DNA from 4 places in the Nocardia sp. NPDC023733 genome. Region 1 is predicted to be linked to each of the others. Evidence: riboswitches for the same ligand, from Rfam matches in the RefSeq annotation. Region 1 holds a riboswitch; each other region holds the start of a gene.

Evidence for each region. Region 1 has a riboswitch for S-adenosylmethionine ahead of AB0F86_RS29075 (aminotransferase class V-fold PLP-dependent enzyme). Riboswitches for the same ligand answer to the same signal wherever they lie in the genome.
Region 2: another riboswitch for S-adenosylmethionine. It lies ahead of AB0F86_RS21200 (bifunctional o-acetylhomoserine/o-acetylserine sulfhydrylase); the one in region 1 lies ahead of AB0F86_RS29075 (aminotransferase class V-fold PLP-dependent enzyme).
Region 3: another riboswitch for S-adenosylmethionine. It lies ahead of AB0F86_RS20005 (rhodanese-like domain-containing protein); the one in region 1 lies ahead of AB0F86_RS29075 (aminotransferase class V-fold PLP-dependent enzyme).
Region 4: another riboswitch for S-adenosylmethionine. It lies ahead of AB0F86_RS25300 (LLM class flavin-dependent oxidoreductase); the one in region 1 lies ahead of AB0F86_RS29075 (aminotransferase class V-fold PLP-dependent enzyme).

The regions. Positions count from the first base shown of each region.
Region 1 is NZ_JBFAAN010000012.1:60,765-64,460, reverse strand. Features, by position in the region: gene AB0F86_RS29085 (Pls/PosA family non-ribosomal peptide synthetase) at 1-889, opposite strand, end outside; gene AB0F86_RS29080 (MarR family transcriptional regulator) at 1,019-1,456, opposite strand; SAM riboswitch class IV at 1,628-1,742, shown strand; gene AB0F86_RS29075 (aminotransferase class V-fold PLP-dependent enzyme) at 1,784-3,097, shown strand; gene AB0F86_RS29070 (hypothetical protein) at 3,231-3,557, opposite strand; gene AB0F86_RS29065 (excalibur calcium-binding domain-containing protein) at 3,484-3,696, shown strand, end outside.
Region 2 is NZ_JBFAAN010000005.1:205,164-208,859, reverse strand. Features, by position in the region: gene AB0F86_RS21210 (MFS transporter) at 1-1,040, opposite strand, end outside; gene AB0F86_RS21205 (TetR family transcriptional regulator) at 1,175-1,876, shown strand; SAM riboswitch class IV at 1,942-2,052, shown strand; gene AB0F86_RS21200 (bifunctional o-acetylhomoserine/o-acetylserine sulfhydrylase) at 2,130-3,446, shown strand; gene AB0F86_RS21195 (homoserine O-acetyltransferase) at 3,443-3,696, shown strand, end outside.
Region 3 is NZ_JBFAAN010000004.1:326,241-329,936, forward strand. Features, by position in the region: gene AB0F86_RS19995 (flotillin family protein) at 1-246, shown strand, start outside; gene AB0F86_RS20000 (O-succinylhomoserine sulfhydrylase) at 291-1,499, opposite strand; gene AB0F86_RS20005 (rhodanese-like domain-containing protein) at 1,510-1,926, opposite strand; SAM riboswitch class IV at 1,944-2,061, opposite strand; gene AB0F86_RS20010 (hypothetical protein) at 2,107-2,565, opposite strand; gene AB0F86_RS20015 (FAD-dependent oxidoreductase) at 2,757-3,696, shown strand, end outside.
Region 4 is NZ_JBFAAN010000008.1:87,020-90,715, forward strand. Features, by position in the region: gene AB0F86_RS25285 (DUF3153 domain-containing protein) at 1-63, shown strand, start outside; gene AB0F86_RS25290 (glycosyltransferase) at 65-1,237, shown strand; gene AB0F86_RS25295 (hypothetical protein) at 1,333-2,040, opposite strand; SAM riboswitch class I at 2,299-2,394, shown strand; gene AB0F86_RS25300 (LLM class flavin-dependent oxidoreductase) at 2,401-3,471, shown strand; gene AB0F86_RS25305 (ABC transporter substrate-binding protein) at 3,522-3,696, shown strand, end outside.

The DNA.
Region 1 (3,696 bases):
CGCGGTCGGCACCCGCCAGACGTTCGGCCAGCTCCGGCGGCACGGCCTCGCCACCGAAGATCAGCAGCCGCACCGATTCCAGGGCATCCGAGGGCCACGTGGCGGCCAGTGTCGGCACTGTGGAGACGACACTGATCTCGCGGCGCATCAACCACGGCCCGAGGTCGGCGCCGGTGCGGACCAGGTCGCGCGGGGCGGGAACGAGGCAGGCGCCGTTGCGCCAGGCCAGCCACATCTCCTCGCAGGAGGCGTCGAACGCCACCGACAGGCCTGCCAGCACACGGTCGCCGGGGCCGATCGGGGCGTCGCGCAGGAACAACCGGGCCTCGGCGTCGACGAAGGCGGCGGCGTTGCGGTGGGTCACCGCAACACCTTTCGGGGTGCCGGTGGAACCGGAGGTGAAGATGATCCAGGCATCGTCGGCGGGAGTGGGCAGGGTGTGCGGATCGCTGTGACCGTTGCCCGCGACGGCGGTGTCGGACTCGATGCCCGCGGCGGTCGCGATCGCGCTCACCCGCGCCTCACCGAAGACGAGCCGGGCACGTTCCTCCGGATCGTCGGCGTCGACGGGCACGTAGGCGGCACCGCAGTAGAGCACCGCGAGAATGGTGACGTACAGCGCGGCGCTGCCCGAGGGCATCCGCACGCCCACCCGGTCGCCCGGGCGGACCCCGGCCTCGGCGAGCTCGGTCATCCTGGCTTCGATCGCGGCGACCAGCTCCATGTAACTGAGCACGGTCGTGCCGTCGTCGATCGCGGGCGCGTCGGGGTGGGCCAGGGCAGTGCTGGTGAGAATGTCGACCAGGGTGCGTGGCGGCGCGGCCAGATCGGCGCGCAGCAGCGGATCGTGCCGCCGGTTCGCCGGGCCCTCGGTGCGTGGCTCGAGCATCGTGCTCAGTCCACCTCTCATCGGTTGACCCCCATCGGTGTCTGTTGTTTCACGGTCGGGTTACCGGAGGGCAAACGGGATGGTCACCAGTTGCCAACGGTACCGGGAGTTGTCGGGCGCGCCCGGCAGCTACGGGGCGGGCGCCGCGGGTGTCTCGCCGAGTGCGGTGAGCGCGAGCCGGTGCAGGGTGGCCTGTTCGTCGGCGTCGAGCCGGGCGAGGGCGCGAGCGGTGGCCTCGGCGATCAGCTTGTCGGTGCGCTTGCACTGCTTGCGGCCCGCTTCGGTGATACGCAGCCGGTATTTGCGGCGATCCTTGCCGTCGCGGGTGCGTTCGACCAGGCCCGCGCCCTCCAGTGCGTCGATCAGGCGGACCACCTCGCTGCGGTCGATGCCGAGTGACTCGCCGACTTTCTTCTGGGTGAGGTCGGCGTTCTCCTCGATGAAGGTGAGCACCCAGTGGTCACGCAGCGGGACGTCGATCTCGGCGTGCATGGCTTTGGTGAGCCTGCCGAGCGCGTACACCGGGTAGCGCGCCAGGCCGCGTTCGGGGTTCGTGGTCGAAGGCATGGCGGCCACTCTAGCAAATAGTGGGGGGACTCAATCATTTGGGGTGTCCATGATCGGGATTGCCGCCTGTTGGCGCATGGGCAATCCAGGGGCAATCGAGACATGGTGGCGAGCAACATCTTTCGATCGGTGGTTGACAGCGGCCCGGATCGTCTGCCAATCTCGATGCCAGGTCACGAGTACCAGCGACAAGCCCCGGCTAGCTGGTCGGCAACCCTCCTCCGCGGTGGGGTGCTCCGGGTGACGACCAGGCCGACGTCCGAAGTGGACGCGGCAAGCGCGGACTCTCTCTACGTGGTGAGTCCCTGAGCCGACGGGATATTCGTCATGACCGCTGTTATCGACCCCACCTGTGCCCTCGCCGCCGTTTCCGGTGCCGACCTGCGCGTTCCGCTCGTCCAGGGCGGCACGAGCACCTACGCCAACTTCGACTACGCGGCGAGCGCACCTGCATTGCGCCAGGTCACCGACCGGATTTCGCAACTGCTGCCGTACTACGCCAGCGTGCACCGCGGCGCCGGGTACGCCTCGCGGATCTCCACCGAGTGCTACGAGGCCTCGCGCGGCTCGGTCGCCCGGTTCCTCGACGCCGCCGACGACCAGGTCGTGGTGTTCACCCGCAACACCACCGACTCGCTGAACCTGCTGGCCGGATGCGTGCCGGGGGAGACGGTGGTGCTCGATATCGAACACCACGCCAACTTCCTGCCGTGGACGCGCAACGGGCGAAGGGTTGTCCGGGCCGCCGCGACGCTCGAGGAGACCATTCAGCGGATCGTCGCCGAATTGTGCAGCAGGCCGGCGGCTCTGCTCGCCGTCACCGGCGCGTCGAATGTGACCGGTGAGGTGCTGCCGCTGGCGCGGCTGGCCCATATCGCGCATCTGTGTGGTGCGCGGATTCTCGTCGACGCCGCCCAGCTGGCGCCGCACCGGCGGATCTCCTTGCGCGAGAGCGGCATCGACTACCTGGCCTTCTCCGGGCACAAGCTGTACGCGCCGTTCGGATCCGGGGTGCTCGTCGGCAGGCGCGACTGGCTCGACGCGGCCGATCCGTACCTGGCCGGTGGCGGTGCGGTGCGCAATGTCGGTGTGGCGGAAGCAGAGTGGGCGCCGGCGCCGCAACGCCACGAAGCCGGCTCACCCAATGTCCTCGGCGCGGCCGCCATCGCCGCCGCCTGTGACGCGCTCGCCGCCCTCGACCCCGAGGAACTGGTCACTCACGAACGCGCCCTGGCCGACCGGCTGCGCGACGGCCTCGCCGCGATCCCCGGTGTGCGACCCGTCCGCATCTGGTCCGACAGCCCCGACTCCGTCGGCATCGTCGCCTTCACCGTCGACGGCTACACCCCCGGCCACGTCGCCGCCTACCTCTCCGCCGAACACGCCATCGGCCTGCGCGACGGCCGTTTCTGCGCCCATCCGCTCCTGACGAGTCTCGGCCTCGACGCCGCCCTCCGCGCCAGCATCGGCCTCGGCACCACCCCCGCCGACATCGACCGCCTGATCACCGCCCTCACCACCCTGGTAACCACCGGCCCCACCTGGACCTACGCACCAACCAACGGCCACTGGAACCCCACCCCCGAAACCCGCCCCCTCACCCCCGACCCCACCGGCGCCACCCCTTGCCTCATCGGCTGATCGGCTGATCGGGAAGCAAAGTTCGACCAATGCGTTTGGCGTGTCACCGGATTGGGTAACGAGCCCCGAATCGGTCGCGATGAAGCCCCCGACCTACCAGGTACTTCTAAGGGGAAATAATGACGCGACCGATTCAGCCACCCGATCCGTGGGCTCGTCCGCCGAGACAGCGCGACAAGAAGCTGCGATGGCCGTGGGTGGTCGGAATCGGTGTTCTCGGATTGTGTGGGCTCTCGGTAATCGGAGCGGTGTTCGGCGAATCGGAGCCGGACAAGATCGTGTCGACCTCGACGACGCGCGTCGTCCCATCGTCGACCACCTCGATGGTCTTGCCCCCTACCTCGGTCGAGACAGCGGCACCGATTGCGCCGCCACCGGTCGCGACGGTGACGACGACGGTGGCGCGTCCGACGGTGGTGGTACCGACAACGACGGTCACCTCGGCCCCGCCGATCATCACGCCGATTGCCCCGCCCCCGCCGGCGACTACGCCGTACGTGCCGCCGCCCACGGTCGATTTGCCCCGGCCCGAGGCGCCGTCACCCGCCGGGGTCTACTACAAGAACTGCACCGCCGCACGAGCGGCAGGAGCGGCGCCC
Region 2 (3,696 bases), on a different contig from region 1:
CCGACCACCATCACCGGGCGCGGGCCGAACTTGGGCAGCAGCGAACTGGTGATGCCCGCCGCGATGCCGATGCCGATCGGGAACGGCAGGAACGCGATGCCCGCCTCGAGCGGCGAATATCCGAGGGTGTTCTGGTAGTAGAAGCTGAGGAACAGGAACATGGCGAACATCGCGATGGGGATCAGCAGCGCGGTGAGCAAAGCGCCGCCGCGGTTGATCTCCCCGGGAATGCGAAGGGGCAGCAGCGGATTCGTCGATCGTGCCTCGATGACGACGAAGGCCAGGAGCAACGCGGAACCGGCACCGAGCAGTCCGAACGTGCTCGGCGACAGCCAGCCGTGCTCGGCGGCCCGGCTGAATCCGTAGACGATCGCGACCAGGCCGAGAGTCACGGTGACGGCGCCGGGCAGGTCGTAGCCGCCGGTGCGCGGTGCGGGGATGTCGCGGGCGATCACGGCGAGCGCGCCGGCCACCGCGACGAGGGCGATCGGGGTGTTGATCAGCAACGTCCACCGCCAGGACGCGAACTCGGTGAGCGCGCCGCCGACGATCAGCCCGAACGCCACCCCACCGGCGGTGATCCCGGCGAATACCGCGAACGCGCGGGCCCGCTCGCGCACATCGGTGAAGATCACCGACAGCAGCGACAGCGCCGCGGGCGCGAGCAGGGCGGCGAACGCACCCTGGAGTCCGCGGCCGAGGAACAACTGCACGGTGTTCTGCGCCAGGCCCGCCAGCGCCGAGGCGACGGCGAAACCGACGAGGCCGACCAGGAAGATGCGGCGGCGGCCCAGGTAGTCGGCCATCCGCCCGCCGAGCAGCAGCAGCCCGCCGAAGATCAGCGTGTAGGCGGTGATGGCCCATTGTTTGTCGCCGTCGGTGATGGCGAGGTCGCGCTGGGCGTACGGCAGCGCGATGGTGATGACGGTGGCATCGAGCACCACCATCAGCTGCGCGGCGGAGAGCACGACGAGCGCCCACCATCGCATCGAATTCGCCGGTGCTGCAGCATCTTCGGGTTTCAGTTCGGTGCCGGTCACCTGGGCTCCTCATCGCTCGGCATGCGTCGGCCAATCCTGGCACCGTACGACAATTGGCGTCAAGATAAATTTGTCCGAACGCGCCACTTGGCAGGTTGCGACAGGTGGTCGCGCTGAGACGCTAAGCTGGCGAAATGCTCGACTCGACCACTCCGACCGCCTCCGACCGGCCGGCTCCGCCGAGCCTGCGCGAGCGCAAGAAGGCGCAGACCAGGGCCGCGATCGTCGCGATCGGACTCGACCTGTGCGATACACAGGGCTTCGACGCGACCACCGTCGAGCAGATCGCCGCCGGGGCCGACGTATCCCCCCGCACCGTCAACCGGTACTTCGCGCTCAAGGAGGACATCGTGCTCGCCCCGATCGACGACTTCGGCCACGCCGTCGCCGTCGCGCTGCGCGGTCAGCCCGATACCGGCAACGAACTGCGAGCGCTGTGCGGCGCCTACCTCCAGGTTGTCGAGTCCGAGGCCGATGCCGACGGTCTGCGGTTCCTGCACCAGTTCCTGCAGACGCAGCGGATCATGCGGGCCAGCCAGGCGGTCAACGCGCGGGCCCTGGAATACGCGGAGAAGAAGAACGTGGCGGTGTGCGAGGAGCTGGCCCGCCGGATGGGGACCACACCCGACGACTTTCTGGTGAAACTGGTCGCGGGCACGTGGCAGACGCTGTGTCACCTCGCGGTCGCCGACACCGATCACGTACTGCCCACCTCGCCGGAGGCGGCGGTGCGGGTCACCCGCGACGCGATCCTGCGCGCGTATCACGGGTTGCGGCAGGTCTGCGGCGCACCGGCCGACGACACGCCAGGCTTCGCCGCACCGGCGGCGCGGTGATGTGAGGCAGGAAACGCGGGGGAAGTTTCCCCACCGGCGCGATGTCCGGTTAACATGTCGTCCAAGGTCATGAGTACCAGCGCGAAGCCCCGGCTCGCTGGTCGGCAACCCTCCAGCTGCGGTGGGGTGCTCCGGGTGATGACCGGGCTCCCGAAGGTCGGGAGCAAGCGCGCATTTCAGGAGGACCCCATGTGTTGTTGTCAGTCGATCCGCCCCAGCTGAACCCTGACGCACAACCCCTGGAGCATTGACCATGACCGACGCCGCCCTGCCCGAGAACTGGTCGTTCGAGACCAAGCAGATCCACGCGGGCCAGGCCCCCGACGCGACCACCAACGCGCGGGCACTGCCGATCTACCAGACCACCTCCTACACCTTCCGCGACACCGAGCACGCCGCCGCGCTGTTCGGGCTCGCCGAACCGGGCAACATCTACACCCGGATCATGAACCCCACCCAGGACGCGGTGGAGCAGCGGGTCGCCGCCCTCGAAGGCGGCGTCGCGGCGCTGCTGGTGGCCTCGGGCCAGGCGGCCGAGACCTACGCCATCCTGAATCTGGCGGGCGCCGGTGACCACATCGTGTCCAGCCCGCACCTCTACGGCGGCACCTACAACCTCTTCCACTACTCGCTGCCCAAGCTCGGCATCGAGGTGTCGTTCGTCGAGGACCCCGACGACCTCGCGCAGTGGCAGGCCGCGATCCGCCCCAACACCAAGGCGTTCTACGGCGAGACCATCGCCAACCCGAGCAGCGCGGTGTTCGACATCCCCGGTATCGCCGGTGTCGCCCACGAGAACGGGCTGCCGCTGATCGTCGACAACACCGTCGCCACGCCGTACCTGATCCAGCCGCTCGCCCACGGCGCCGACATCGTGGTGCACTCGGCCACGAAGTACCTCGGTGGTCACGGCGCCGCGGTGGCGGGCGTGATCGTCGACGGCGGCACCTTCGACTGGACCGTGCAGGACGCCGAGGGCAACGCCCGGTTCCCCGGCTTCACCGAGCCCGATCCGAGCTACCACGGTGCGGTGTTCGCCGATCTCGGCGCACCGGCGTTCGCGCTCAAGGCCCGCGTGCAGTTGCTGCGCGACCTCGGTGCGGCGGTGTCGCCGTTCAACGCCTTCCTCATCGCCCAGGGCATCGAGACGCTGAGCCTGCGGGTGGAACGGCACGTGAGCAACGCGGTCGAGGTGGCGAAGTTCGTCGCCGCGCAGCCCGGTGTCGACGCGGTGCACTACGCGGGACTCGAGTCCTCGCCCTGGCACGAGCGGGCCAAGCAGTTGGCGCCCAAGGGTGCGGGCGCGATCGTGTCGTTCGAGCTGGCAGGCGGTGTCGACGCGGGCAAGAAGTTCGTGGACGCGCTCAGCCTGCACAGCCATGTGGCTAACATCGGTGATGTGCGTTCTCTCGTGATCCACCCGGCGTCGACCACGCACTCGCAGTTGACACCGGAGGAGCAACTGGCCGCCGGAGTCACTCCCGGCCTGGTCCGGCTCGCGGTGGGTATCGAGGGAATCGACGACATCCTGGCCGATCTGCGGGCCGGTTTCGCGGCGGCGACGACGTGACTGTGAGCACCGAATCGCCGATCACCCGTCCCGGCACCGGGGTGGCCCTGCTGCCACCACCGGACGGGCGACTCGGTGTGGTCGCCATCGGGGACGTGACGCTGGAGAACGGCGCGGTCGTCCCCGATGTGCGGCTGGCGGTGCAACGGTGGGGTGAGCTGTCCCCCACGCTCGACAATGTGGTGCTCGTCGAACACGCGCTCACCGGCGACTCGCATGTCGTCGGTGGGCCCGACGGGGCGCCCGGCTG
Region 3 (3,696 bases), on a different contig from region 1:
GACCGCACCCGCATCCAGGCCGAGGCCGCCGCCTCCAACAACCGCATCGCCCTCGACCAGCTGCTCATCGAGCAACTCCCCGAGATCGTCCGCCAGGCCTCCAACGGCCTCGCCAACGCCAACCTCACCGTCCTCAACGGACCCGACGGCGTGAGCGAACTGGTCAACGGCATGGTCGGCCAGGGGTTGACGGTCTTCAACTCGCTGCAGAAGGCCCTGTCCAACGGCGAGGTCGACAAGGCCTGAAACCGAAACGGCCCGCCGGGAGTCCGGCGGGCCGTTTCGGCGGATCAGCTGAGGGCGTGGTCGAGGTCGCCCAGGAGGTCTTCGATGTCTTCCAGGCCGACCGAGATGCGGACCACGCCGTCGGACAGGCCGATCGAGGCGCGGCCATCCGGACCCATGGCCCGGTGAGTGGTCGTGGCCGGGTGGGTGATCATCGTCTTGGCGTCGCCGAGGTTGTTGGAGATGTCGATGATGCGCAGACGGTTGAGTACCTCGAAGGCGCGCTTCTTGCCGTCGTCGCCGTGCAGGGCGAAAGTGACGACGGTGCCGCCGCCCGACATCTGCTCCTGCGCCAAGGCGTGTTGCGGATGTGACTGCAGGAACGGGTATTTCACCCATTCGACCGACTTGTTCGTCTCCAGGAATTCGGCGACCTTCAGCGCCGATTCGGTGGATTGACGCACGCGCAGCGGCATCGTCTCCAAGCCCTTGAGCAAGGTCCAGGCGTTGAAGGGGCTCAGAGCCGGACCGGTATGGCGCATAAGGGTTTTCACCGGACCATCGATGTAGTCCTTGGCGCCGAGGATGGCGCCGCCGAGTACGCGGCCCTGGCCGTCGATGTGCTTGGTGCCGGAGTAGACGACCACGTCGGCGCCGAGTTCGAACCCCCGCTGCAGCAGCGGGGTGGCGAAGACGTTGTCCAGCACCACTTTCGCGCCCGCGGCGTGGGCCAGTTCGGTGACCTTGCGCACGTCGACCAGGGTTTGCATCGGGTTGGCCGGGGTTTCGAAGAACACGGCCTGGGTGGGTACCGACAGGGCCTGTTCCCACTGGTCGAGGTCGTCGCCGTCGACGAAGACGGTCTCGATGCCCCAGCGCGGCAGGATCTCGTTGCACACCACGAAGCAGGAGCCGAACAGGCTGCGCGCGGCGACGAGCCGGTCACCCGCCTTCAGCAGCGCGCCCAGCGCGGTGAAGACCGCCGACATGCCCGAGGCGGTCGCGAACGCGGCCTCGGCGCCGTCGAGCAGGCGGATGCGCTCCTCGAACATGGCGACCGTCGGGTTGCCGAAGCGGGAGTAGACGAAGTGCTCGACATCGCCGGTGAACGCGGCCTCGGCGGCCTCGGCGTTCTCGTAGACGAAGCCGGAAGTCAGATACAGCGCCTCGGACGTCTCGTCGAATCCGGAACGGCGCAGGCCACCGCGCACGCCGAGGGTGGCGGGGCCGACCCCTTCCGGCAGCGGCTTGTCGAAGGAACCACCGGTGATCATGCGAGTCTCCTTATGCCTGGCGCCACGGCAGGCCGACGGCGCGCCAGCCGGTGCTGCCGCGCTGCCCGAACGCGTCGAGGCCGCCCTCGAAACCGTCGAGCACGTTGTAGGAGGGGGTGATCCCCGCCGCGGTCGCCACCGTCGCCGCATGCGCCGAGCGCTGACCCGAGCGACAGAGGAACACCACAGGGGCATCGGCCGGGCGGTCGGCGAGGACCTGTTCGAGCTGCTCACCGAAGCGCGGGTTGCGCGCGCCGGTGCCGTCGACCCATTCGATGAAGTGCGCGGGGCGCTCGATGGAGCTGGTGTCGGGGATGCCGATGTGGGCCCACTCGCCTTCGGTGCGCACGTCGACCAGCACCGCGTCGGGATGCTCGGTCAGAATCTCCCACGCCTTCTCAGGGGTGATGTCGCCGGCGTAACTCATGTCGATCCTCCTGCGTGAATCCGCTCTTGCCGTGGCGGGGAGTCCAGCACACGGCCAGGTCGTCACCCGGAGCACCCCACCGCGGAGGAGGGTTGCCGACCAGCGAGCCGGGGCTTGGCGCTGGTACTCATGACCTTGCGATCTGAGATTGCCCCGGCACTGGTCACCGTGTCAAACCCCTCAGGGGGTGCACACCAGCCAGGCGCCGTCGGCCCGGGTGAGATTCCACGTGCTCGACGTCGACTGCCCGCCCACCGAAACCGTGGCGTCGATCTTGGCCCGGTTGCCGTTCACGGTGGCGTTGGCAAAGCCCTTCTTGTCGATCGTCGCCGCTGATTCCGGGCCGCCGAGCCGTTCGGTGAGGCCCGATTTCGCCTCGTCGAAACCGGGGCAGGCCACCCCGGGCGGCGGACGCTGATCGGTGCGCGAGCGCGCGTCGATATAATTGGTGACGGCGGCCGCGAGCCGATCGGCCTCTGTGACATTTTTCTCAGCGGGCGCGAGGAGCCCGCCGACGACGATGCTGATGAGCACGACCACCGCGATCACCGCGGCCGCGACGAACGGGACGATGGACCGCTTGTCGGTCTGATCGACCTCGATGGGCTGATCGTCCGAGCCAGTTTGCTCCTCGTTCATGTTGTAATCCTGACAGACCCGGGGCGGACAGCTACACCGCGCGCCGGGTAGCCGCAACACCGCAGCTAGAATCGCGTTGATTACGGCCTGCCGCCGATGAGGACGGCAGCTGCCAACAGCCGGATCGCGACTTAGCCTAAGCTAAGTTGACGCCGTCACATCGTTTCTCGACCAAAGGGTGCGCGTAGACAATGACCGAACAGACAGCGACTCGCCCGCTTCGCATCGCGATCGTGGGTGCGGGACCGGCCGGTATCTACGCCGCCGACGCCTTGATGAAGTCCGATGCCGAGGTCAGCATCGACCTCTACGAGCGCATGCCCGCGCCCTTCGGTCTCATCCGCTACGGCGTGGCGCCCGACCACCCGCGCATCAAGGGCATCATCACCGCCCTGCACAAGGTGCTCGACAAGGATCAGGTGCGCCTGCTCGGCAACATCGACTACGGCACCGACATCACCCTCGACGACCTGCGTCAGTTCTACGACGCGGTGATCTTCTCCACCGGCGCCAACGCCGACCGCGCGCTGCCGATCCCCGGCATCGATCTCGACGGTTCCTACGGTGCCGCCGACTTCGTCTCCTGGTACGACGGGCACCCCGACGTGCCGCGTTCGTGGCCGCTGGATGCCGAGAAGGTCGCCGTGCTCGGTGTCGGCAACGTGGCCCTCGACGTGGCGCGCGTGCTCGCCAAGACCGGCGACGAGCTGCTGCCCACCGAGATCCCGCCGAACGTCTACAAGGGACTCAAGGAGAACAAGGCCGTGGAGGTGCACGTCTTCGGGCGTCGCGGTCCCGCGCAGGCCAAGTTCACCCCCCTCGAGCTGCGTGAACTCGACCACTCGCCCACCATCGAGGTGATCGTCGACCCCGAGGACATCGACTACGACGAGGGTTCCGAGGCCGCGCGCCGCAACTCCAAGCAGGTCGACATGGTCGCCAACACCCTCGAGCAGTGGGCCATCCGCGACCAGGGCGATCGCCCGCACAAGCTGTTCCTGCACTTCTTCGAGTCGCCCGCCGAGATCGTCGGCGACGAGAACGGCCGCGTCGTCGGTCTCAAGACCGAGCGCACCCAGCTCGACGGCACCGGCAACGTCAAGGGCACCGGCGAGTTCAAGCAGTGGGACG
Region 4 (3,696 bases), on a different contig from region 1:
CGGCCCAACTTCTCGCCCTCGGAGATGTGGCGCGAGATCACCCAGCGCAGGCTAGGCCGCTGACATGGGCGCGGCGGGACGCTACCTGACCTGGGCGGGCACCGGTCTCGCCGTGCTCGGCGCCGGCACCGCCGCCTACAACCTCGCCACCCTGCGCACACTGCCCCGGCAGGTGTCGGGAGTGATCGAACCGGTCACCGTGTGCGTTCCCGCCCGTGACGAAGCCCTGCGGCTGCCCGACCTCATCGCCGATCTGCGCGCCCAGACCGGGGTACCGCGGCTGCGAGTGCTGATCCTCGACGATGCCTCCACCGACGGCACCTACGAGGCCGCACTCGCCGCGATCGGCGGCGACGAACGATTCACCGTGCTCCGCTCGGCCGCCCACCCCGCCCCGGGATGGACCGGAAAGGCCGCCGCCTGTGCGCGGCTGGCCGCCAGGACCGATGCGGCGGCACTGGTCTTCGTCGACGCCGATGTGCGCCTCCAACCGCAGGCGATCGCCGCCGCGGTGACCGAATTGCGCAAGCGCGGCGCGGGTTTGGTGTCGGCGTGGCCGACCCAGGATTCGGGTTCGGTCGCCGAGCAGCTGGTTCAGCCGCTGCTGGCCTGGTCGTGGGCGTCGACGCTTCCGGTGGGTCCGGCCAATCACAGCTTGCGGCCGTCGACGGCGGTGGCGTGCGGGCAGTTCCTCGCCGTCGACGCCGCGGCGTACCGGGAGGGTGGGGGTCACGCCGGTGTGGCGGCCAGCGCCACCGAGGATCTCGATCTCGCGCGGGCGCTGCGGCGGGCGGGTCATCGGACCGCGCTCGTCACCGCCGGGCCCGCCGCCCGCACCCGCATGTACACCGGCGCCGACGACCTCGCCGGCGGCTACACCCGCTGGTTGTGGTCGGCCTACGGCGGCCGGGTCGACACCGGCGCGGCCATCGGTGTCCTTGCCGCCCTTGCCTATTGGGTTCCGCCGCTGGCGGTTCTCGTCGGTCGTGGCCGGGTGCGCCGGGCTGGTCTGCTCGGCTACCTCGCCGCCGTCACCGGTCGGCTCATGGCCCGAGCCGTCGAAACCCGGCGCCCACCCACCGGCGCCGACCTCGGCTCGGCACTGGCCCATCCGGTTTCCGTCGGCTACTACCTCACCCTGTGGGCCCGCTCGCACCGCCTGCATCGCACCGGGCGGCTGCGCTGGAAGCAGCGTCCCCTTGTCGCACCGGAAACACCGCTCGCTCGTCACGGCTGACCCGCGCGGCCCAGGTATTCCACCCCGCTCGGTGCGGCCACCGGACAACGGCAAAGCCGTGCGCTGCCGAACGGTGCGCCCTCGCCGAAACCGGATCAGGCGACCTCGGTGATCCCGACGGTCGGGAAGAAGAAGCACGAGCGGCCCGCGTTGTCGGTGGTACCGAAGACGGCGGCGAGGACAGTGCCCTTCCCGGTGTCGACAGGGACGGCGCGCACACCACCGACGGGGATGGCGGTGCGCAGGAAATCGCGGATGACGTTCTCGGCGAGCGGCCGGAGTTCGGCGGGAACCTCGGGCGGCACCATCGCCCGGACGATGTCGGCGATCGTCCCCATCGAGGCCATCCCGCCCCGGCCGGTGCTGAGGTTGAGCCAGGCCACCTGCATACCGGAAGTCTTGGTGGCGGCCGTGTCCGGTTCCAGGCCGTACGGGAGGAACGTGAACAGCGTCTGGCCTGACTTCACGGCCGTGAGGTCGAGTCCGGGGATCGGGAGGGTGTTCGTCGGCCACGGGCCGGGAACCGCACCCGCGACGGCCGGGACCAGGCCGAAACCGTCGCCGGAACAGTTCGCGGCGACCGTCGGGTACAGGAATGGCTGGATGCCGAGGGCCTCGAGGGTTTCGACGACCGTCTGGTAGGCGGCGAGGAGATCTCCGGGGCCGGCGGTGGGTGTGGCCGGGGCGTCGCGGGTGACGGCCGGCCGCACCGGTGGATCGGCGGCGACGGGGGCGGCCAGCAGCACGGCGGCGGCGCAGGCCGTCAGCGAGGTCAGTGTGGTCAGACGACGCGCAACAGTCACGGCGAACTCCTCATCGACGCTGAGAAGGCCGAGATTACTCCCGAAACCCGGTGAATCACCGCAGGTGAAGTGACCGAGTATTCGGCGCGTCGCGTACCGCCACAGCGGGGGCCAGGGGTGGGTCGACCGGGCCCGACGTCGGCGATTGTGCCCGCACCAGCACCCGATTCCAACCGCTGCGCTCACGCTGATTTCTACCGTTGTGCGCCATCACAGCTGTGCCACATGCTGATCCGGCTCGACGCTTCGGCAGCGGGCACACCATCCAGAGCGACTGAGAGACCTGGCTCTACGACGTCGCAGCAACCCGCCCGTCTGTCCGGGTGTGGGTGCTTCTGCCGGGTTCGATGGAGGAGATCGATGAAATTCCTGCTCATGACGCTGATCACCCGGGTTCCCGATCCGGTGACCGGCGTTGTGCCGAGCACCCGTGATCGTTTCCGTGAGGTTGTCGAACAAGCCAGGCGCGCCGAGGAATTGGGCTTCGACGGGTTCGCGGTCGGCGAACGGCACGAAGACCCATTCCTGTCCGCCGCTCCCCCGGTGGTGCTCAGCCATTTGGCGGCGGTCACCTCGCGGATCACCCTGTTCACCGCAGTCACCACCTTGAGCCTGCTCGACCCGGTGCGCGCCTTCGAGGACTACGCCACGCTCGACAACCTGTCCGACGGGCGGCTCGAACTGATCATCGGCAAGGGCAACGGCACCGCCCAGGCGCAGCTCTACCACGTGACGACCGAGGACCAGTGGGACCGCAACCGCGAAGGATACGAACTGCTGCGAGCACTGTGGAACCGCGACGAAGTGACGTGGTCGGGCCGTTTCCGGCCGCCGCTCACCGACGCACGAGCATTGCCGCGCCCCTTGCAGCCGAAGTTGCGGATCTGGCACGGCAGCGCGACGAGCCGGGAATCGGTGGAACTGGCCGCGCGTCACGGTGACCCGGTGTTCTCGGCGAACGTCACGCACCCGATCGAGCCGTACGCCGAACTGATCCACCACTACCGGCAGCGCTGGGTGGACTACGGTCGCGACCCCGCCGACGCCCTGGTCGGCGCGGGCACGGCCGGTCTGCACGTGGCGCGGACGTCCCAGGAGGCCGTCGAGGTATATCGCCCGCTCTACGAGGCGCGGACCGCGTTGCAGCGGCAGGTGGGCAATCCGGTGGTCTTCGAGACCGTCGAGGATTTCGTCGCCCGTTCCTCCGCCCTGGTGGGCAGCCCGGAACAGGTGATCGACAAGGTCGGCCGGTACCACGAGCAGTTCGGGCACGAGGTGATCCACCTGTCCGCCGATCGTGAGGGCCGAGCCGAGTCCGACTATCTGGACAGTCTCGAACTGTTCCAGGCCGAGGTGGCGCCGGAGTTGCGCCACCGCATCCCGAGCCGTCCCCTGGCCGCAGGCCGTGAATTCGCTGGAGTTGTTTCGTGATTCGACATCGCATCGCCGCGTTCGCCGGTGTTCTCGCCGCCACCACGACGGTGGTCGCCTGCGGCGGCGGTGACACCGTCGGCGGCGGACAAGCCGGTCCCCCACAACCCGGTGGCACCCTGCGCTACGGGCTCTCGCAGGCACCGTCGTGCTCGGATCCCGCCCAGGCCGGGAGCAATCAGACCATCTACGTGACCCGGCAGATCGTGGACTCGCTCACCGATC